2 regions of the Robertmurraya sp. FSL W8-0741 genome follow, and region 2 is predicted to be linked to the other one. Evidence: a T-box and tRNA genes for the amino acid it is inferred to sense, from the RefSeq annotation. Region 2 holds a T-box; the other holds one or more tRNA genes.

Region 1 (11,056 bases), 2.5 Mb from region 2:
CAACCGTGGAGGGTCATTGGAAACTGGGGAACTTGAGTGCAGAAGAGAAGAGCGGAATTCCACGTGTAGCGGTGAAATGCGTAGAGATGTGGAGGAACACCAGTGGCGAAGGCGGCTCTTTGGTCTGTAACTGACGCTGAGGCGCGAAAGCGTGGGGAGCAAACAGGATTAGATACCCTGGTAGTCCACGCCGTAAACGATGAGTGCTAAGTGTTAGAGGGTTTCCGCCCTTTAGTGCTGCAGCAAACGCATTAAGCACTCCGCCTGGGGAGTACGGCCGCAAGGCTGAAACTCAAAGGAATTGACGGGGGCCCGCACAAGCGGTGGAGCATGTGGTTTAATTCGAAGCAACGCGAAGAACCTTACCAGGTCTTGACATCCTCTGCCACCCCTAGAGATAGGGCGTTCCCCTTCGGGGGACGGAGTGACAGGTGGTGCATGGTTGTCGTCAGCTCGTGTCGTGAGATGTTGGGTTAAGTCCCGCAACGAGCGCAACCCTTGATCTTAGTTGCCAGCATTCAGTTGGGCACTCTAAGGTGACTGCCGGTGACAAACCGGAGGAAGGTGGGGATGACGTCAAATCATCATGCCCCTTATGACCTGGGCTACACACGTGCTACAATGGATGGTACAAAGGGCAGCGAAGCCGCGAGGTGGAGCGAATCCCATAAAACCATTCTCAGTTCGGATTGTAGGCTGCAACTCGCCTACATGAAGCCGGAATCGCTAGTAATCGCGGATCAGCATGCCGCGGTGAATACGTTCCCGGGCCTTGTACACACCGCCCGTCACACCACGAGAGTTTGTAACACCCGAAGTCGGTGAGGTAACTGGTGGTTTCACTGAGTATCTGATAAAAGTAGTCGGAAATTCAGTGAAACCACTAGAGCCAGCCGCCTAAGGTGGGACAGATGATTGGGGTGAAGTCGTAACAAGGTAGCCGTATCGGAAGGTGCGGCTGGATCACCTCCTTTCTAAGGAATATTGAGGCTTAGATGTCTCATAAATCGAAAAGTTGATGAAGCTATTTTGCCAAGTCAAAATAGCCGTATGATTTGTTTAGTTTTGAGAGTGCAATCTCTCAAAACCGTAACCTTTTGGTTACCGTTTGTACCTTGAAAACTAGATAATGAAGAAGAACCAAGAAATTACCGAGTAATCGCCATTTTAGTTTTTCTCTCTATTGATTTATTCATAGAGTAAACCGCAAGGGTTTCAAGAGGTTGACGCAGAGATGCGCCGCTTATCGGAAGCCGAAAGTTGAGGGAAATGAGAAGCAAACAGGTCGAGGAATCAAGCGAGGAAGTACCGGAGCGTACGTAGTCTGTACGTGAGAATGCTGACGAGTGAAGATGACGAAGAGATGTGTAGCTGATCATTTACCGAATGGTTAAGTTATAAAGGGCGCACGGTGGATGCCTTGGCACTAGGAGCCGATGAAGGACGGGACTAACACCGATATGCTTCGGGGAGCTGTAAGTAAGCTTTGATCCGGAGATTTCCGAATGGGGAAACCCATCATCCGTAATGGGATGGTATCCATACCTGAATACATAGGGGATGGAAGGCAGACCCGGGGAACTGAAACATCTAAGTACCCGGAGGAAGAGAAAGCAAACGCGATTCCCTGAGTAGCGGCGAGCGAAACGGGATTAGCCCAAACCAAGAGGCTTGCCTCTTGGGGTTGTAGGACACTCTATACGGAGTTACAAAGGAACGGAGTAAACGAACAAGTCTGGAAAGGCTGGTCAGAGAAGGTAACAACCCTGTAGTTGAAACTTCGTTCCCTCTTGAGTGGATCCTGAGTACGGCGGGACACGTGAAATCCCGTCGGAAGCTGGGAGGACCATCTCCCAAGGCTAAATACTCCCTAGTGACCGATAGTGAACCAGTACCGTGAGGGAAAGGTGAAAAGCACCCCGGAAGGGGAGTGAAAGAGAACCTGAAACCGTGTGCCTACAAGTAGTTAGAGCCCTATGCATATTTCCTTTGGAAACATGCTGGGTGATAGCGTGCCTTTTGTAGAATGAACCGGCGAGTTACGATTGCATGCAAGGTTAAGTTGAGAAGACGGAGCCGCAGCGAAAGCGAGTCTGAATAGGGCGTCTTGAGTATGTAGTCGTAGACCCGAAACCAGGTGATCTACCCATGTCCAGGTTGAAGTTCAGGTAACACTGAATGGAGGACCGAACCCACGCACGTTGAAAAGTGCGGGGATGAGGTGTGGGTAGCGGAGAAATTCCAATCGAACTTGGAGATAGCTGGTTCTCTCCGAAATAGCTTTAGGGCTAGCCTCACGAAGAACGAGTCTTGGAGGTAGAGCACTGTTTGGACTAGGGGCCCTCATCGGGTTACCGAATTCAGACAAACTCCGAATGCCAAGTACTTAAACGTGGGAGTCAGACTGCGAGTGATAAGATCCGTAGTCAAAAGGGAAACAGCCCAGACCACCAGCTAAGGTCCCAAAGTATACGTTAAGTGGAAAAGGATGTGGGGTTGCTTAGACAACCAGGATGTTGGCTTAGAAGCAGCCATCATTTAAAGAGTGCGTAATAGCTCACTGGTCGAGTGACCCCGCGCCGAAAATGTACCGGGGCTAAACGTATCACCGAAGCTGTGGGTGTACACCGTAGGTGTACGCGGTAGGAGAGCGTTCTAAGGGCGTTGAAGCTAGACCGGAAGGACTGGTGGAGCGCTTAGAAGTGAGAATGCCGGTATGAGTAGCGAAAGATGGGTGAGAATCCCATCCACCGAATGCCTAAGGTTTCCTGAGGAAGGCTCGTCCGCTCAGGGTTAGTCGGGACCTAAGCCGAGGCCGAAAGGCGTAGGCGATGGACAACAGGTTGATATTCCTGTACCACCTCGTTTTTGTTTGAGCGATGGGGGGACGCAGGAGGATAGGGTAAGCGCACTGCTGGATATGTGCGTCTAAGCAGTTAGAGCGGCAAGTAGGCAAATCCGCTTGCCATACGCTTGAGCTGTGACAGCGAGGGAAATCAAGTACCGAAGTTCCTGATTCCACACTGCCAAGAAAAGCCTCTAGTGAGAAAACAGGTGCCCGTACCGCAAACCGACACAGGTAGGCGAGGAGAGAATCCTAAGGTGAGCGAGAGAACTCTCGTTAAGGAACTCGGCAAAATGACCCCGTAACTTCGGGAGAAGGGGTGCTTTTTAGGGTGCATAGCCCTGAAGAGCCGCAGTGAATAGGCCCAGGCGACTGTTTAGCAAAAACACAGGTCTCTGCGAAGCCGCAAGGCGAAGTATAGGGGCTGACGCCTGCCCGGTGCTGGAAGGTTAAGAGGAGGGGTTAGCTTACGCGAAGCTCTGAATTGAAGCCCCAGTAAACGGCGGCCGTAACTATAACGGTCCTAAGGTAGCGAAATTCCTTGTCGGGTAAGTTCCGACCCGCACGAAAGGCGTAACGATCTGGGCACTGTCTCAACGAGAGACTCGGTGAAATTATAGTACCTGTGAAGATGCAGGTTACCCGCGACAGGACGGAAAGACCCCGTGGAGCTTTACTGTAGCCTGATATTGAATTTTGGTACAGCTTGTACAGGATAGGTAGGAGCCGTGGAAGCCGGAGCGCTAGCTTCGGTGGAGGCGTCGGTGGGATACTACTCTGGCTGTATTGACATTCTAACCCGCACCTCTGATCGAGGTGGGAGACAGTGTCAGGTGGGCAGTTTGACTGGGGCGGTCGCCTCCTAAAGAGTAACGGAGGCGCCCAAAGGTTCCCTCAGAATGGTTGGAAATCATTCGTAGAGTGTAAAGGCACAAGGGAGCTTGACTGCGAGACCTACAAGTCGAGCAGGGACGAAAGTCGGGCTTAGTGATCCGGTGGTTCCGCATGGAAGGGCCATCGCTCAACGGATAAAAGCTACCCCGGGGATAACAGGCTTATCTCCCCCAAGAGTCCACATCGACGGGGAGGTTTGGCACCTCGATGTCGGCTCATCGCATCCTGGGGCTGTAGTCGGTCCCAAGGGTTGGGCTGTTCGCCCATTAAAGCGGTACGCGAGCTGGGTTCAGAACGTCGTGAGACAGTTCGGTCCCTATCCGTCGTGGGCGTAGGAAATTTGAGAGGAGCTGTCCTTAGTACGAGAGGACCGGGATGGACGCACCGCTGGTGTACCAGTTGTTCTGCCAAGAGCATCGCTGGGTAGCTATGTGCGGAAGGGATAAGTGCTGAAAGCATCTAAGCATGAAGCCCCCCTCAAGATGAGATTTCCCATAGCGCAAGCTAGTAAGAACCCTGAAAGATGATCAGGTTGATAGGTCAGAGGTGGAAGCATGGTGACATGTGGAGCTGACTGATACTAATCGTTCGAGGACTTAACCAAATAAAAGTGGAAAAAATCCGCTTGATAAGATTCTCTGTAATTTCTCTTCTTCATCCATTATCTAGTTTTGAAGGTACAAAGCGATTTTGTAATGCAATGATATCTATCAATCGTATTTTTCAGAGTCAAACTAAATTTTCTCTTGAAAAAATACTGTAAATCGGTATAATAGAATATGTCTTAATAAATAATTGGTCCGGTGATAATGGCGAGAAGGTCACACCCGTTCCCATACCGAACACGGAAGTTAAGCTTCTCAGCGCCGATGGTAGTTAGGGGCTGTCCCCTTGTGAGAGTAGGACGTTGCCGGGCGAATATTCTATATATATTTTTTATTCCGCGGTAGCTCAGTGGTAGAGCAACGAGCAAAGCATCCTGAATGTCCTGCGAGTTGTACTCATCGAGCTGCTACTTGAATCAACTTTCTGAGATGAGGACAATCGGGAAGCAATCAAGCTAGAGGAATGAGTTAATAATTTTCCGCGGTAGCTCAGTGGTAGAGCAATCGGCTGTTAACCGATCGGTCGTAGGTTCGAATCCTACCCGCGGAGCCATTAGGAGAGCTGTCCGAGTGGCCGAAGGAGCACGATTGGAAATCGTGTAGGCGGGCAAAACCTGTCTCAAGGGTTCAAATCCCTTGCTCTCCGCCATTATTATATCTGGCCCCTTGGTCAAGCGGTTAAGACACCGCCCTTTCACGGCGGTAACACGGGTTCGAATCCCGTAGGGGTCATTTAAAGTTGCACTTGTTGCAACAGTTCCGGAGGATTAGCTCAGCTGGGAGAGCACCTGCCTTACAAGCAGGGGGTCGGCGGTTCGATCCCGTCATCCTCCACCATTGTTTTTACAGTCATTAAGCTATCTAGTGGCATGTGCTTATCTAGATATATACTATTATCGCGGGGTGGAGCAGTCTGGTAGCTCGTCGGGCTCATAACCCGAAGGTCGCAGGTTCAAATCCTGCCTCCGCAATCGAGTAGTTTCAACAAAGTTGAAAACTACTTTGGTCCGGTAGTTCAGTTGGTTAGAATGCCTGCCTGTCACGCAGGAGGTCGCGGGTTCGAGTCCCGTCCGGACCGCCATTTACTTTTTACATATGTTGGCTCAGTAGCTCAGTCGGTAGAGCACGATGAATAAGCGGCAAGGATAAGCATCCAGCGCACTCATCGAGCATCATCTCGAATTAACTTTCTGAGATGAGGGCGAAGGACAATGACCAACTATATGTAGGACGAATATCATGATGGCTCAGTAGCTCAGTCGGTAGAGCAAAGGACTGAAAATCCTTGTGTCGGCGGTTCGATTCCGTCCTGAGCCACCATTTTTATATCAAAATATGTTATAATTTAATGAACTTTAATGTATAAAATATATATACCTTGGAGGGGTAGCGAAGTGGCTAAACGCGGCGGACTGTAAATCCGCTCCTTCGGGTTCGGCGGTTCGAATCCGTCCCCCTCCACCAACCTTTTCTCAATAGTGAAAATAAGGAACCACTACTTTTTGTAGTAAAAAGAAGCAAAATAGCTATTCATAATTTTCTTCTTAAAGAAACACTCTGAACATATATATAATATAGGGGTATAGTTTAAAGGTAGAACGAAGGTCTCCAAAACCTTTGGTGTGGGTTCGATTCCTACTACCCCTGCCAATTTTATAATGGCGGTCGTGGCGAAGTGGTTAACGCATCGGATTGTGGCTCCGACACTCGTGGGTTCGATTCCCATCGATCGCCCCATTTAAATTTGATTTATTAAACACTGCTTAATCAATGGGCTATAGCCAAGTGGTAAGGCAACGGACTTTGACTCCGTCATTCGTAGGTTCGAATCCTGCTAGCCCAGCCATTTGCGGAAGTAGTTCAGTGGTAGAACACCACCTTGCCAAGGTGGGGGTCGCGGGTTCGAATCCCGTCTTCCGCTCCAATTTAATATGGCGGCATAGCCAAGTGGTAAGGCCAAGGTCTGCAAAACCTTTATTCACCGGTTCGAATCCGGTTGCCGCCTCCATTTTTATAAAATAAAGATGCTAGTTTTGAACTAGCCGGGGTGGCGGAACTGGCAGACGCACAGGACTTAAAATCCTGCGGTAGGTGACTACCGTACCGGTTCGATTCCGGTCCTCGGCACCATTTAATCCAATACATACGATATTTAAAGATTTAATCTTTTGATTAAATCTTTTTTTGATCTAGAAAATGGCTATTGAAAAATTCATATTTCTCTGTTAAATTGTAAGATTATAATTTTAAATTTTTACAGAGAGAAGTGAATGGAATGGTTATTGGGGATATTTATAAAAATTTGCCGACGCTTGAAACAGAACGACTACTTCTTCGTAAAGTTACATTAGCAGATACGGCAGCGATGTTTTCATATGCGAGTAATGAAGACGTTGCAAAGTATGTAACCTGGGATGTACATAGAAGTATGTCTGATACCGAGAGATTTATTAACTTTGTCCTTAATCGATATAATAATGAGGACATTGCTCCGTGGGGAATAGAAGATAAAGAAACGGGTTCTTTTATCGGCACCGTTGATTTTGTTTCTTGGAGTACGAATCATCACAATGCAGAAATTGGCTATGTGATTGCACCAGAGTATTGGGGGAAAGGAATTACGACAGAAGCAGCAAGAGCAATCATTAGATTTGGCTTTGAACAGATGGAGCTCATGCGCATTCAAGCAAGATGCTTTGTTGAGAATATAGCGTCGCAAAGAGTGATGGAGAAGGCAGGAATGACTTTTGAAGGAATTAATAGAAAAAGCATGTATATAAAAGGGCAATATTGGGATTTAAAGGTATATGCCATTTTAAAGGAAGAGTTTGATTTGTTTTATTAATGGGGAGCTAGGTGATGAAGTGAGTTATCAGGATAATGATTTAATAATTAGACCAATTACAAATGATGATTTAAGTAGGTTGTGGGAATTAATCTATAAAGAGGATTCTCCCGAGTGGAAAAAATGGGATGCTCCGTACTATGAACATAAAAGTATTTCATATGAGGAATTTTTACGTCAGAAGGATGATTATGTCGATAATGAACGGCGTTGGGCGATTGAAGTGAAGGGATTGGTTATCGGAACGGTCGGTTATTATTGGGAGCATAAGCCCTCGCTTTGGCTTGAAATGGGGATTGTGATCTATGATCCGCATTATTGGAATGGAGGCTATGGAAAGAAAGTGATTAAACTTTGGATTAATCATTTATTTCTTACTTTGCCATTAGTTCGTGTTGGCTATACAACCTGGTCAGGGAATATGAGAATGATTAAAGTTGGAGAAGGTCTTGGCATGAAAGAGGAAGCGAGGCTCAGGAAGGTTCGTTATTATAATGGCAAATATTATGATTCCGTCCGTATGGGACTGCTTCGAGAGGAATGGGAGAATAATCATATTTTTCACGAAGAAGTATGAATAAAAAGAATGATCCCATATTTGTTTAAGGAGCGTACATAAATTTATCAAGGAAAGTAGTTTATGAAAGCATTCATAAAAATGGGCAACTCGATTGTAGGGTATGAAATATGCTATTTTAACTGCTAAAAAGAATTCTTAGAAAAAATGAAAACGTTTTCTTATAGGTATTCTGTTTATAAATACTTAATCCAAACAAATTATTTAGCATCATATACGAGAAACACAAGATTTTACGCAGAAAAAGAGTAGCTCAATATTTATGAGCTTGGTCCGAAAGTAGTTTCAAGTAAACGCGTCCTCTTTTACGGGTTGAACTAAAGAAACAGGCAAGTACGGAAATGGTATATTTTGCTTGGTAAGTGTGATACTACGTATATAGGAATATAATGGATACCATCGAGAAAGTGGGATGCGGGTGTTTTTTCGAAAAAAGATTAAGTTCAATAAGAACACTAATAAAACAGAGCAAGGTGATAAACAAATTCCAAAGCCACTATTTTCTGATTTGGACAAAAACTTGGACATCCTGTGTGAGCTTTATAAAGAATGTTCTGATGTCGTTTTTCGTACATTTTTAGTTGCTGGTCATACAAAAGCTCAGTTAATTTACATAAAAGGTCTCTCCAATGTTGAAGAAATGGATAACAATGTGCTAACTCCGCTTATGAAAAAATCCGAAAAGCGGACTGTTAATCCCAAAACCTTGATTGAGGAGACATTGTCTGTTGCAGAGGTAGTGAAGATCTCCTCTTTTGAGGCCTGTATCGAACAGTTATCCGTTGGGAATCCAATATTGTTATTAGAAGGCGATGAACAGGGCTTTGCCTTGGGATTGGCTAAGTGGGAAAGACGAGCTGTTGAAGAGCCGACAGGTGAATTGGTTGTTAGAGGGCCGCGCGAAGGGTTTACTGAGACATTGGAGGTCAATACCTCTTTGTTAAGAAGAAAGATTAAAAGCCCTCAATTAAAAATAAAAACATTAAAGCTGGGGCGATATACACAGACTACAATTGCCCTCGCTTATATCGAAGATCTTGCGGATGAAACGTTAATTGAAGAAATCAATCAACGGTTAGAACGAATTGACATCGATGGGATATTGGAATCCGGTTATATTGAAGAATTAATTCAAGACAATTCATACACCCCTTTTCCACAAGTGCTTATTTCGGAACGGCCTGATACTGCCGTTTCGAGTTTGCTAGAGGGACGTGTAGTTATCATTGTTGATGGTACTCCTTTTGTGTTGATTGCCCCGACAACGTTCTTTTCCTTATTCCAATCAGGTGAAGATTATTATCATCATTTTTTAATATCTACAGCAACTCGCTGGCTCCGTTATTTATTCTGCTTTATTTCTCTACTGTTACCGTCTCTATACGTTGCGGTTATTACATATCATCAGGAGATGGTGCCTACTACCTTGCTGCTTACAATGGTGGACTCACGGGAGGTTGTCCCATTTCCCGCCTTGGTGGAAGCGCTGCTTATGGAGATTACGTTTGAAGGATTGCGAGAAGCAGGACTAAGACTTCCAAAACAAGTAGGAGCAGCTGTCAGCATTGTAGGTGCATTGGTTATCGGTCAAGCGGCTGTGGATGCCGGCTTAGTTTCAGATCATATGGTTATGGTCGTGGCGATTACTGGAATCGCTTCCTTTACCATACCTCGTTACAATCTTGCCATTCCGATAAGATTGTTGCGCTTTCCTATCATGTTGCTTGCTGGAACGTTTGGATTAGTAGGGGTCATGATAGGACTTCTTGCAATCATGACACATCTGAGCACATTACGTTCCTTTGGAGTTCCGTACCTTTCACCAGTGGCACCGATGAAAGGAAGAGATATGAAGGATGCACTCATGCGAGCTCCATTATGGAAATTAAATACGCGTCCTCATTTAACAGGAGAATATAATAAACACCGACAAGGCTCCAACCAGAAGCCGCATTCTGATAAAGGCAGCGAGTAATGATGAGGTGAGATCAATGATTGAAAAAGGAAAAATATCAGCATTGCAAATGGGATTATTGATGTATCATGCTATTTTGGCAACGGGGATTCTTTTTATTCCGGCTACCGTCTTTAATGTTGCAAAACAGGATATTTGGATCTCTCCTATTTTGGCTTCTCCTCTAGGGTTTTTAAGTGTATATATCGCATACAAGTTAAACAAGTATTATCCCAAAGATACGATTATGCAATACAGCAAACATATTCTTGGAACCTTTTGGGGGAAAATACTTGGGCTGCTCCTACTGCTATTGTTAATCACTTCATTGAGTGTGATGTTCTGGCAGTACGGTGAATATGTCGTTAGTGAATTTCTCCCGCACACGCCAAAATCCGTGATTATTGGAATGATGGTGATATTGTGTGCGTTTGCGGTACATGGGGGACTGGAAGTTTTGGGAAGGCTGGCAGGAATGGTCTTTCCAGTTTTTTTCTTGTTGTTTTTAGTCATTATCATTCTTGTCCTACCCGATGTAGAGGTAAAAAGAATGCTTCCTGTGATGGAAAACGGGTTGATGCCTTCACTAAAAGGGGCTTGGGTGTTATGCACGTGGTTCGCTCAATTTGGCATCATCTATTTTTTTCTCCCTTTTTTAACAGACCGTGAAAAGGGGCTGAAGTTTGGCATGCTTTCGGTACTCGTCGTTACGTTAACGTTGGTGGTGACCAATATTATCGTTATTTGGTTATTCGGGAATGTGACCGAGAACTTTAACGCTCCATTCATGAGCGCGTCCAGATATATTAGCCTAGCCGAATTTCTGTCACATCTTGAATCAATCGTAATGGCGATTTGGATTGCGGGGACATTTATTAAGCTCTGCGTGTTCTATTATGTCGTGGTGATCGGAACTGCTGAATGGCTTAACCTTTCAGACTATCGCTCGCTCGTTTTGCCAATGGGCTTTTTAATCGGAGTATTTGCCATGCAGGCATTTCTTAATTCAGCAGAAGCAGCTGAACATTTTCGAATAGTCTCCCATGAAATAATGGATACTTTAGTGTACGGACTGTTGATCCCTATATTTCTTTTTTTAGGAGCGTACATACGCAAAACGATTTTTAAGCATAAAGTGAGGCGGACAAATTGAGACGTGCAATCATGATTGGCGTTATTTTTATGGCTTTTGTGCTGCTTACTGGCTGTTGGGATCGAAGGGAAACCAATGATCTTGCGATTATTACCGGAGTCGCTCTCGATAAAAATAAAGAAGGGCAGATCGAACTTACAGCAGAAATACATTCTCCTGGCGGGAGCGGTAATGGGAGTGGTG
Region 2 (11,056 bases):
TTGCCATTTTCACTTTAATCCTTTAATATCATTCTACTAAAAAGTTCTGAAAAGTACATATTTTCAGGGGCCTTTTCACAAAGAAACCTGTCGCAATTTTCGACAGGTTTCTTATTTCTTATTCAGTTTCGTTATTCTTATCAGCTTTTCCTAACTCATCTGTTAACTGCTCAATGCTTTCACGGATATTGCCCTTGCCAGAAAAATTCTCAAGCAAATTTTTAACATCAATACCCGAAGAGGCCTTGAGCGTTTCTTGAAGGGATGACATTAAACTTGTCGCATAGCCCGTTACCTTGTTCGCACCACCATTTTCTCCATTTCCACCAGTGTCCACCACCGTTATCTTATCAATATTGCCCAATGGACCTGCCACTTGTTTTGCATATTCAGGGAGCATACGGACAATCATATCGATAACCGCAGCCTGACCATACTGTTCGAATGCCTCGGCAATTTTGCGTTTCGCCTCGGCTTCGGCAAGACCTTTTAGACGGATGACATCTGCTTCCGATTCCCCTTGTGCTCTTTCGGCTTCGGCCTTTGCCAAACCATCCAAACGAATCTTTTCCGCTTCCGCTTTTGCCAATGATTCAATCCGGTACTGATTCGCATCTGCTTCCGCTAATTGCTTCGCCTTATCCGCAGCAGCTGCTTGCTCAACTGCATAACGATCCGCATCAGCTTTCTTTTTCACTTCTGAGTCATATTGGCGTTCACGACGCAATATTTCCTTCTCTTCAAGCTCAATTTGCTTTTGACGCTCAATAATGCGGATTTGCATTTCCTGCTCAGTAACTTCTTGCTTCGACCGCGCTGTTTCTAAATCATACGCTTGGTCGGCACGAGCTTTGGCAATATCCTGTTCACGGCGATAATCAGCCATTTTCATTTGATTTTCTTTTTCTGCTTCGGCAATTTCTGTCGCTCTTTCAAATTCAGCTTTTTTCGCGTCCTTATCAGCTTCTGCCCGTTTAATTCTCGTTTCTTTTTCCGCTTCCGCTGTCGCAATGTCTGCATCTCTTTTGACCTGAGCAATTCTCGGCTTCCCTAATGATTCTAAATAGCCATTTTTATCTCTAACATCCTTGATTGTAAAGGAAACGATCACAAGTCCCATTTTCGCTAAATCCTGCGAAGCAACCCTTTGCACTTCTTGTGAGAACTTGTCTCGATTTTTATAAATTTCTTCCACTGTCATTGAACCTAAAATGGAACGAAGATGACCTTCAAGAACTTCTCTTGCCTCATTTTCGCGATCTTCCTTCGGTTTCCCTAAAAATTGTTCCGCTGCTGTTGCAATTTCTTCTATTGAACCGCCAATTTTAATAATTGCTGTACCATCCGCCATAACAGGAACACCTTGCTCCGTATAAACTTCAGGTGTTGTCACTTCCAGTTTACTAGACAATAGACTTAACGGTTCTGCTTGTTGAAAAACTGGGAGAATGAAAGCTCCACCACCGCGAATAATCTTGATTTTATTGCCGGATTCATCCACATGGACATTTTTACTGCCTAAATAGCTTCCGGTTACGATTAATGCTTCATCTGGTCCTGCAGTACGATACTTTGTTACAAATACTGCAATTAATGCAATTAATAAAAAAGCGACAATTCCAATAACGACTAAGATCGGTAACATTTAACTTCCTCCTATGCTTTTAAAATGAGAAATCCTCTTGTGTTTCATGGGGCACCACATGAAGCACTCCGTTTTTGACTTCAATAACGAGAACATGCTGTCCTTCTTCAATACTTTCGCCTTTAAAGCTAACGGCAGATTTCGCAACCGTTCCACTTGCATTTTTCAACATTACTTCACCAAACCCATCTTCAGGAATTGGTATAATCACTTTCCCAATTCTCCCTCTCAAGGAATTTGTAGAATACACCAACGATTCTTCAGCAGAGGATAAGGGAATAAGAACAAAAATATTAAGCAATGTATCTAATAATAAAGCTATAAGGATCGAAATGATAATGACTATAATGCTATTTAATGAAGTCAGCAATTCAAATAAATAGCCACTAGCGGAGAAAAACGTAATAAAGGCGAGAATAAGAGCTGGATTAATGAACGGGATAAGCTCAGTAAGTCCTTCAAGTAAGTCACTAAATAAAATATATAGCAATGTTAAGGCGCCGGCTATGATTAATGTTATTAAGTAAACAGACTGAATGGACGTTCCGAACAGTTCCATATGTATCACCCTCTTTCTAAAAATAAGTTACCATTATCTACAAATAGCCCCCTTTCAATGAAATCCTTAATCAAATTGCTATACCTTTAGTACGGCTTATTTGGAAAAAAGTTTCAATTTTTACGAAATTATTTTGAAAATTCCTTTTCACGAATCTCATTCTATCTCTATCTTCGCATTAAAAATAGAAATCTTAAATAGGTATTTTTACTTTGGAGTGGATTAACGCTAAATTTTTAGCCCACCCCGAGTTTCTGCTTTTCTCACAGTTTGAACCATCTTTTATCTCGAATGAAGTAGCATGAGCCATATTGCTGCTTGGCACAAGAGAATGAAATCCTTCCCCTATAAAAAAAGATACCGAGATAATGCTCTCGATACCTTTTTACTGCACTCTGAAGCGCTCGTTACCACGGTGTTATACCTCAATTAAGAAATACTTCTTCTTTCCACGGCGAATGACGGTGAATTGCCCCTCGATCCGATCCTTATCTGAAAGAACATAATCCAATTCAACAATTCTTTCTCCGTTTACATAAATAGCTCCGTTTGCAACATCCTCACGAGCTTGACGTTTCGATGGAGAAATTTTAGCATTCACCAATAAGTCAACGATTCCAACGTCTTCTTTTGTTTCTAATTTGTAAGAAGGAACATCTTTGAAGCCCTGCTTTATTTCAGCAGCTGTTAGGCTCTTAATGTCTCCGCTAAACAACGATTCGGTAATTTTAATTGCTTGTTTCAGCGCTTCTTCCCCATGAATTAAACGGGTCATTTCCTCGGCAAGCGCCTTTTGTGCTCTGCGTAAATGTGCTTCCTCCTGAACCGATTGTTCCAATGATTCAATCTCTTCTTTAGACAGGAATGTGAAGTACTTTAAGTATTTGACGACATCGGCATCAGCTGTATTAATCCAAAATTGGTAGAATTCATAAGGAGATGTCCTCTTCGGATCTAACCAAACGGCACCACCCTCCGTTTTTCCGAATTTTGTACCATCCGCTTTTGTCACTAGTGGAATCGTTAATCCGAATGCTTTTGAATTCTCATCAGTCATTTTGCGAATCAACTCTAAGCCTGTTGTGATATTGCCCCATTGATCACTGCCACCAATTTGCAGCTTACAATTATGATTTTCATACAAATGTTTAAAATCCATGCCTTGAAGAATCGTATACGTAAATTCTGTGAAAGAAATTCCAGTTTCCAAACGAGTGGCAATTGTATCCTTGGCAAGCATGTAATTGATGCCAATATGCTTTCCGTAATCTCTTAAAAATGTAATAATATTCATCGGTGCTGTCCAATCGTAATTGTTGACCATGACAGCTCCATTTTCACCTTCAAAATCAAAGATCATTTTTAATTGTTCCGTTAATGCTGCAACATTTTTTTGTACCGTTTCAACGGTTTGCAGCACTCTTTCCTCTGTTGCCTTTGGATCGCCTATTAATCCAGTAGCCCCACCGACAAGAACAATTGGCCGATGACCAGCATTTTGAAATCGTCTTAATGTTAAAAACGGAAGCAAATGACCAATATGCATGCTGTCGCCTGTTGGATCCATACCGCAGTACAAAGAAATTTTTTCTTTATTTAACAGTTCCTTTAACCCTTCTTCATCTGTTTGCTGATAAATGATGCCACGCCACTGTAAATCCTGTAATAATTCCATCTTCTTTTCCTCCAACTTTGATTTGTAAGTGCATATGCTGCTAAATCATGCTAGCGTCTTTTCATCCAGAGCCTTCGTATCATAAAATCATAATAGGCAAGATAAAAGTCCAATAAAAAAGTCCCTTCGATTCGATCGAAGGGACGTTAATACGCGGTACCACCCAACTTGAGAACACCAAAATAAAGGCTTCTCCACTTAATTAAGATAACGGAATTTCCGTTTACTGCTAATACTTGACGGTTCACAGCAAAAGCTCAGGGAGGTAATTCATGCTCTCTACATGTACTGACTCGCAGCAACCGTCAGCTTTCTGATCCAGAGATAGGAGCACTACTTTTGATAAGACTTTGTTAAACAAATTTGTTGATAGCCAAAAATCAACACCGACATCTAACAAAGACTTTAAAAAATTCAAACCCATCATAGCTTATTTCATATATGAGATAAAGAATTTTTATCATAAAAAGGATGCGTTTGTCAAATAGAATTTAAGTAATATATGAAAATTATCTTTATCGGCAATACTTGTTTTGCTCTTTATGCTATAATGTATGTGATTTTAGGGGGAATGATAAGATTGAAAGAAAAATTTAATTTCAAACAAATTCTGAAGTCTTGCCAAGATTTTTTTACAAATAAAAAAACAAAAAAAGGGGCAAGCATTACCTATCAGGTAGTATGGAACTTGGTCCTTGTATTTCTCGTTTTAATTATCCTTGGCGGTGCGTTTGCCGGAGGAGTTGGTGCTGGATATTTTGCCTCATTGGTCAAAAATGAACCGCTCCGCTCCTACGATAGTATGAAAAAGGATATATACAACTATGAGGAGACCTCCAATTTATACTTTGCTGATAACGTTTATTTAGGAAAGCTTCGGACTGACCTTGAACGGGAAGAAGTACAATTAGAAGATGTGTCGGAATTTCTAATCAAAGCGATTGTCGCGACAGAGGACGAGTATTTTTATGAGCATCACGGTGTCGTCCCGAAAGCGCTCATGCGCGCTGTATTTCAGGAAGTGACAAACTCTTCTGTGCAGACTGGTGGTAGTACGTTAACACAGCAGTTAATTAAAAATCAAATTCTTACCAATGAAATTTCGTTTGAACGTAAAGCGAAGGAAATCCTTCTTGCCCTTCGACTTGAAAAGTTCTTTGACAAAGATGAAATTTTGGAAGCTTACTTAAATGTTTCTACTTTCGGGAGAAATTCCTCAGGCAGAAACATCGGGGGAGTTCAGGCAGCCGCTAAAGGAATATTTGGCGTAACTGCCAAGGAGCTTACCTTGCCGCAAGCCGCCTTTATCGCCGGGCTTCCTCAAAGTCCGTTTGGTTATACACCTTTTACAAATAAAGGGGAAATCAAAAGCAATCTAGAGCCTGGATTGACACGAATGAAAACTGTTTTACAAAGAATGTTTGACAACGGTTCAATTACACAAGAGGAATATGAAAAAGCCTTAAACTATGATATTACACAAGATTTCATCTCCCATTCAACAAATCCTCAAGAGGAATATCCATATTTAACATTCGAGCTTGAAAAAAGAGCTGTTGATGTACTATCAGTGATTCTCGCTGAAAAAGATGGATATACAGAAGAGGATTTGCAAAAGGATGAAGAATTAAAAAAGGAATATTTGACACTGGCCGACCGTGACCTACGTCAAAACGGCTATGAAATTCATTCAACAATAAATAAAGACATTTACGACGCAATGCAAAAGGTAAAAGATGAATTTGAATATTACGGCAATGATATTCAAGTTGTTGAAACAGACCCGGAAACGGGCGAAAAGGTTACCGTAAATAAACCTGTTGAAGTTGGAGCTATGCTGATCGAAAACAAAACAGGAAAAATTATTAGCTTTGTCGGCGGCAGGGATTTCTCTCAACAACAATTAAACCATGCAACCAGTGGCAAACGTTCCAATGGTTCAACGATGAAACCACTGCTCGTGTATGCACCAGCAATGGAACTGGGGAGCTTGGCACCGGGTACGATTTTACCTGACCTGCCATTAAAATTAAATCCTGCTTCCAACAATCCATGGCCTAGCAACTATGGGGGAGGATATAGCGGACTTGTAACTGCCCGCTACGCATTAGCAAGATCATATAATGTCCCTGCTGTAAAAGCATACATCGATATTTTAGGTAAGCGTCCTGCGGAATACTTAACGAAAATGGGCTTCACTTCCCTTACAGAAGAAGATTACTCAAACCGTTCCACTGCAATCGGAGGCTTAACAAACGGAGTCACTGTGGAAGAAAATGTGAATGCCTATGGTACTTTTGCCAACAACGGTCAATTTGTTGATGCTTATATGATTGAAAAAATCGTCGATAAAGATGGGAATAGCATTTATCAGCATGAAGCACAACCAGTAGAAGTATTTAGTCCGCAAACGGCTTATTTAACGTATGATATGATGCGCGATGTTATTCGTTCAGGAACTGCTGGTTCGTTGAACAGTCGCCTAAAATTCAGTGCTGATTGGGCTGGAAAAACCGGAACGAGTCAAGATTATAAAGATGCTTGGTTTGTTGGAATTAATCCGAATGTTTCCTTTGGAACATGGATGGGCTACGATACACCTAAGCCATTACAGGTAACATATAAAGGGATGTCTTATTCAAATCGGAATATTTATTTATGGGCTAAGCTAATGAATGCTGCATACGATGTTGCCCCTGAATTAGTCGATCCAGCAGAAACGATTAAAATGCCAGGTGGAATTGTACGACGTTCCTTCTGTGCTATTTCTGGCTTGCTCCCTTCTGATGCTTGTGCAAGGGCTGGTTTAGTGGAAACAGATTTGTTCAATGCAAAATTTGTTCCAAGTAAGGTTGATGATAGTTTAATCGAAGGCAAATATGTTCAAATTGGTGACAAAAAATATTTAGCTTTAGACTCCACACCAGATGAATTTGCGGAAATGGGCGTTATTCTTAACCCTGACTATATCGAAAAGATCTTTGGTATTAGGGTAAACCCACAACAGCTTATTCCGAAGAATAAAGAACGCTGGGCGAAAATATTGCTTCCAGATGATAAAATACAGGAAAATGGGAAAGTTCCAGCGAAGATGGCGGCAAAGGTTGCTGGCACAACGATCACTTGGAGCAAACACCCTGAGAATGATGTGATAGGGTACCGTGTATACAAAGACGGCAAGAAAGTTGCTTCAATAAAAGCGGGTGAAACCCTTGCTTATAAAGGTGATAATGGTATGTATTATGTGACCGCCGTAGATATTGCTGGGCAAGAGTCAGCACCTTCAGATGAGATTCGAATCGGTCCTGAAGATAAAGAGGACCCTACAGATCCTGTTGAAGGAGAAAAACCGCAAAAACCAGAGAAACCAGAAAAACCGCCTACAACTCCACCTGTAACCCCTCCAGGCAATGGGGACCCGGATGGAAATGGCGGCGATAAAGAACCTCCTAATCCACCTGATGCTGGAAGCGAAGGTTAAAGTATTTACTTTCATTAAGATACAGAGCAAGTTTCAAAAAAACGCTATGGATGTTAAGCAAGCCCTTCATTACTTCTAACTAATGAAGGGCCTGTTTACAAAAAATCATAGCGTTTTTTAGGTTTTGTAAAAAGCTTGGCTCATTTCGCTGCCTTGCTTTAATCCCTATTTCCCCGTTAAAGCCAAACCGCAATCATACTTCTCATCAAATGAACTCCTATCAGTCTCGATCAAGAGAAATGTCACGCAAACCGATGTATATTTCCCCTATTTTTTTGAATCCTCCTAAAAAAACATGACTATTTTCCTATATACTCACATTGAATAAGTGATAAAAGTCACGGAAATATATCTCTCATTTGGTTATATTTAGTAAAAACATTGGATAATAAGGAGAAAATAATATGCAACTACTGTTTAAACCAGCAAAAGTTTTATTAAACAAGTTTTCATTTTTTAAAAAGTTCCTTGTACTGTTTGTCGTAGTATTCTTTACGCTCAGCTTCTTAATCTCGACGATCGTCTCCAACATTTACAGCGAAATCGCATTTACAAAAGAAGAACGAACTGGAGTCGAACTATTCCAAAAAATTTATCCGCTTATTCAATCTGCTCAACAGCATCGAGGATTGTCAGTAAACGTATTAAGTGGTGAGCGATCAGCAAATAGTTCTCTTGAGGAAGTAGAAGAAAAGCTCAATAATGATTTACATTCACTATCAGAAACCTTGAAAGAATTGGGGCATCTTTCAACAGTGCAAGAGGATGTTACAGCACTGCTATCAGATTGGGAAACGGTGAAACGAGATGCCCTTTCGCTAACTATCCCTGAATCAATTGAATTACATAATCAGTTCATTGACGCCATGTTTAGAACTCTATTAAATATTTCTGATGAAACAAATCTGTCATTAGATTCTACCCTAATAAATAATCATTTAATCAATTTATTAAAACAGACTCTTCCACATATCACAGAGTTCATGGGTAAATCACGAGCTATCGGCGTTGGCGTTGCTACTAAGAGGGAGGTAACTGATGGGGAACACAACGATTTAACCTACTTGTTAAAAATGATGGAAGAATATATCACCCAAGGAGAGCGCACATATGAAATTGTCTTTAATCTTGAGCCATCCTTGGAAAACACCATCGGTACTTTTGCGACGAACTCTATTGCTGAAGCAAAACAAATTACCCAAATAATTGAGAATGACTTATTAGCGGCAACCATCTCCATTGAGCCCGAGTTATATTTTGACAAAACAACTGACACCATTAATAGTATATTCGAGTTATTGACCTACCAAACAGACGAATTGGATAAATTACTAACGGCGCAAATCAAGCAATTAACAAACCAATTATATTTAACTGTTACACTCGTCTTCGCTATTATTATCGCATTAGGATACTTACTTATCAGCTTCTATCTTGCCATTAAAGAACAAGTAGCAAGTATCCAAAGCATCACTGCCAAAATATCGGAAGGTGATCTGCTCAAGACCGTGCCAATCACATCAAAGGATGAATTCGGTATTATTGGAGAGGCAATCAACAAAATGCTCGCTTCCTTTAAAAAAGTCCTTCATAACAGCCAAGAGGTCTCTCAGGAGGTTGCAGCTGCAAGTGAACAATTACTCGCCATCACTGAAGAAACAACAAAAGCAACTTTCCAGATAACCAATTCCGTTGAAACCGTAACCTCCATTGTAGGTACACAAGCCGATGAGGCAAAAGCAAACATGGTGTTAATGGAAGACTTTACCCAAAAGCTTTCTCATATTTCAAGCATTAGTCACGAGGTTGGGACAACCACTTCATTGTCAAGTGAAGAAGCTGAAAACGGAAACGGTATCGTAGAAGATACCATTAAACAAATGGAAGTCATTCATCAATCTGTTCGGTTAACTGCAAATGTTATTGAACAGCTTGGAACACGTTCAAAGCAAATTGAAGGAATTTTAAACGCGATAACAGCAATAGCTGAGCAAACGAATCTCTTAAGCTTGAACGCCGCTATTGAAGCGGCAAGAGCTGGTGAACATGGAAAGGGATTTGCGGTAGTGGCCAATGAAGTGAGGCAGCTGGCGGATGATTCTTCAAAATCTGTTGAACAAATTCGCACATTGGTTAGAGCGATTCAAACAGACACTCTTAACTCAATTGAATCTATGGAAAAAGTAACAACAGAGACAGCAGCAGGGATGAACCTCATAAGCAAAACAGGTGAAACTTTTTCCACTATTGCAGATAGCACAAAAAATGTTGCTCATGAGGTTCAAAAGATCGTCAGTTCAATCAACAGCATGCTGACACAAGCAAACCAATTAAGAAATTCGATTGAAAATGTAGCCAAGCAAACAGAAATGACAGAAGATACTATCCAATCTGTAGCTGCTGCTACTGAAGAACAGCTTGCCTCTATGGAAGAGGTCACTTCCTCAGTCGATTCATTAAGTATGAGAGCGCAACAATTGCAGGAAATGATTGAAGATTTTAAACTATAGATGCTCATCACCGCCACTTTACTAAACTTTAACAGCTAAAAAGAAAAAAGCGGTTGTAGAATGAATTCTTAACTCCTACAACTGCTTTATTTTAAACGAAAACTGAACATTTGTTTTTTCCTTAAGTCGATTCGCTTTTTTTCCGGCTCCGTATTGAATAGAGTGCATTCGTTACTGTTTGGGCATTTTTTTCAGTAATTTCATTTTTTCTCGGAATCGGTCGATACATCCCTTGCGGATCGTCCCATTCAGATGGAAGAGTGACGGGAGCTTTTGCCTGCCAACGCTCAATCCACTCCTTCGGGATCTCGCCGTAGCAATTCTGATTTCCTGTCATCTCCATCCAAATCAAGCTCCATGCCCTCGGTACAACGCGCCAAATATCGTAGCCACCCCCGCCTACAGCGATCCATTTACCATCACAATATTGATGGGCAATTTCATGAGCAAGCTTCGGAATTTCTCGGTAAATTCGCATTGTAGCCGATAAATGTGTCAGCGGATCTAAATAATGGGCATCTGCCCCATTTTGCGTCACAATAACGTCCGGTTTAAAAAATTCAGCTACCTCCCGAACAGAGTTTGTATAAGCATGCAGCCAAGAATCATCCTCAGTAAAGGCATCGAGTGGTACATTAAAGGAATAACCATATCCTTTTCCTTGCCCCCGTTCATTGACATTTCCTGTCCCCGGAAAAAGATATCTTCCTGTCTCATGAATTGATAAGGTGCAAACGTTCGGATCTTCATAAAAAGCCCATTGAACACCATCTCCATGATGAGCATCTGTATCGATATATAGAACTCGGGCACCATATTTTTCCTGAATATACTTGATTGCTACAGAGCTGTCATTATAGATACAAAATCCTGAAGCCTTTCCCCGAAAACCGTGATGAAGGCCTCCTCCTAGATTCACTGCATGCTTGCTCTTACCTTCCATAACATAGTCAACCGCCGTCAAGGTCCCGCCAACGAGCAATGCACTTGCCTCATGCATACCTGGAAAGATAGGTGTGTCCTCTGTTCCCAATCCATAACTTTCTGCTGCCTCCTCCGACAGCTCCCCATTTCCCGCTTTCTTGACAGCGATTACATAATTGGGATCATGAATAAGCTGCAGTTCCTCGTCAGTAGCCCGTCGAGGAGCAACAATATCTTGACTTGAGATCGCCTTCATTTCCTT

The links. A T-box is a leader RNA that pairs with one kind of tRNA and senses whether it is charged. The one in region 2 lies ahead of tyrS (tyrosine--tRNA ligase), so its partner is inferred to be a tRNA-Tyr.
Region 1: it encodes a tRNA-Tyr, which carries the amino acid that the T-box ahead of tyrS (tyrosine--tRNA ligase) is inferred to sense. The anticodon was not compared.

The regions. Positions count from the first base shown of each region.
Region 1 is NZ_JBBOQG010000001.1:4,125,660-4,136,715, reverse strand. It holds rRNA gene NST02_RS20190 (16S ribosomal RNA) at 1-974, shown strand, start outside; rRNA gene NST02_RS20185 (23S ribosomal RNA) at 1,389-4,343, shown strand; rRNA gene rrf (5S ribosomal RNA) at 4,539-4,655, shown strand; tRNA gene NST02_RS20175 (tRNA-Asn) at 4,823-4,897, shown strand; tRNA gene NST02_RS20170 (tRNA-Ser) at 4,901-4,993, shown strand; tRNA gene NST02_RS20165 (tRNA-Glu) at 5,005-5,076, shown strand; tRNA gene NST02_RS20160 (tRNA-Val) at 5,106-5,181, shown strand; tRNA gene NST02_RS20155 (tRNA-Met) at 5,242-5,315, shown strand; tRNA gene NST02_RS20150 (tRNA-Asp) at 5,349-5,425, shown strand; tRNA gene NST02_RS20145 (tRNA-Phe) at 5,589-5,664, shown strand; tRNA gene NST02_RS20140 (tRNA-Tyr) at 5,725-5,808, shown strand; tRNA gene NST02_RS20135 (tRNA-Trp) at 5,921-5,994, shown strand; tRNA gene NST02_RS20130 (tRNA-His) at 6,006-6,081, shown strand; tRNA gene NST02_RS20125 (tRNA-Gln) at 6,116-6,190, shown strand; tRNA gene NST02_RS20120 (tRNA-Gly) at 6,194-6,268, shown strand; tRNA gene NST02_RS20115 (tRNA-Cys) at 6,278-6,352, shown strand; tRNA gene NST02_RS20110 (tRNA-Leu) at 6,386-6,474, shown strand; gene NST02_RS20105 (GNAT family N-acetyltransferase) at 6,620-7,189, shown strand; gene NST02_RS20100 (GNAT family N-acetyltransferase) at 7,209-7,766, shown strand; gene NST02_RS20095 (spore germination protein) at 8,179-9,741, shown strand; gene NST02_RS20090 (GerAB/ArcD/ProY family transporter) at 9,758-10,873, shown strand; gene NST02_RS20085 (Ger(x)C family spore germination protein) at 10,870-11,056, shown strand, end outside.
Region 2 is NZ_JBBOQG010000001.1:1,622,598-1,633,653, reverse strand. It holds gene NST02_RS07895 (flotillin family protein) at 119-1,645, opposite strand; gene NST02_RS07890 (NfeD family protein) at 1,665-2,204, opposite strand; gene tyrS (tyrosine--tRNA ligase) at 2,623-3,879, opposite strand; T-box leader at 4,016-4,234, opposite strand; gene NST02_RS07880 (transglycosylase domain-containing protein) at 4,451-7,360, shown strand; gene NST02_RS07875 (methyl-accepting chemotaxis protein) at 7,765-9,870, shown strand; gene NST02_RS07870 (acetoin utilization protein AcuC) at 9,992-11,056, opposite strand, start outside.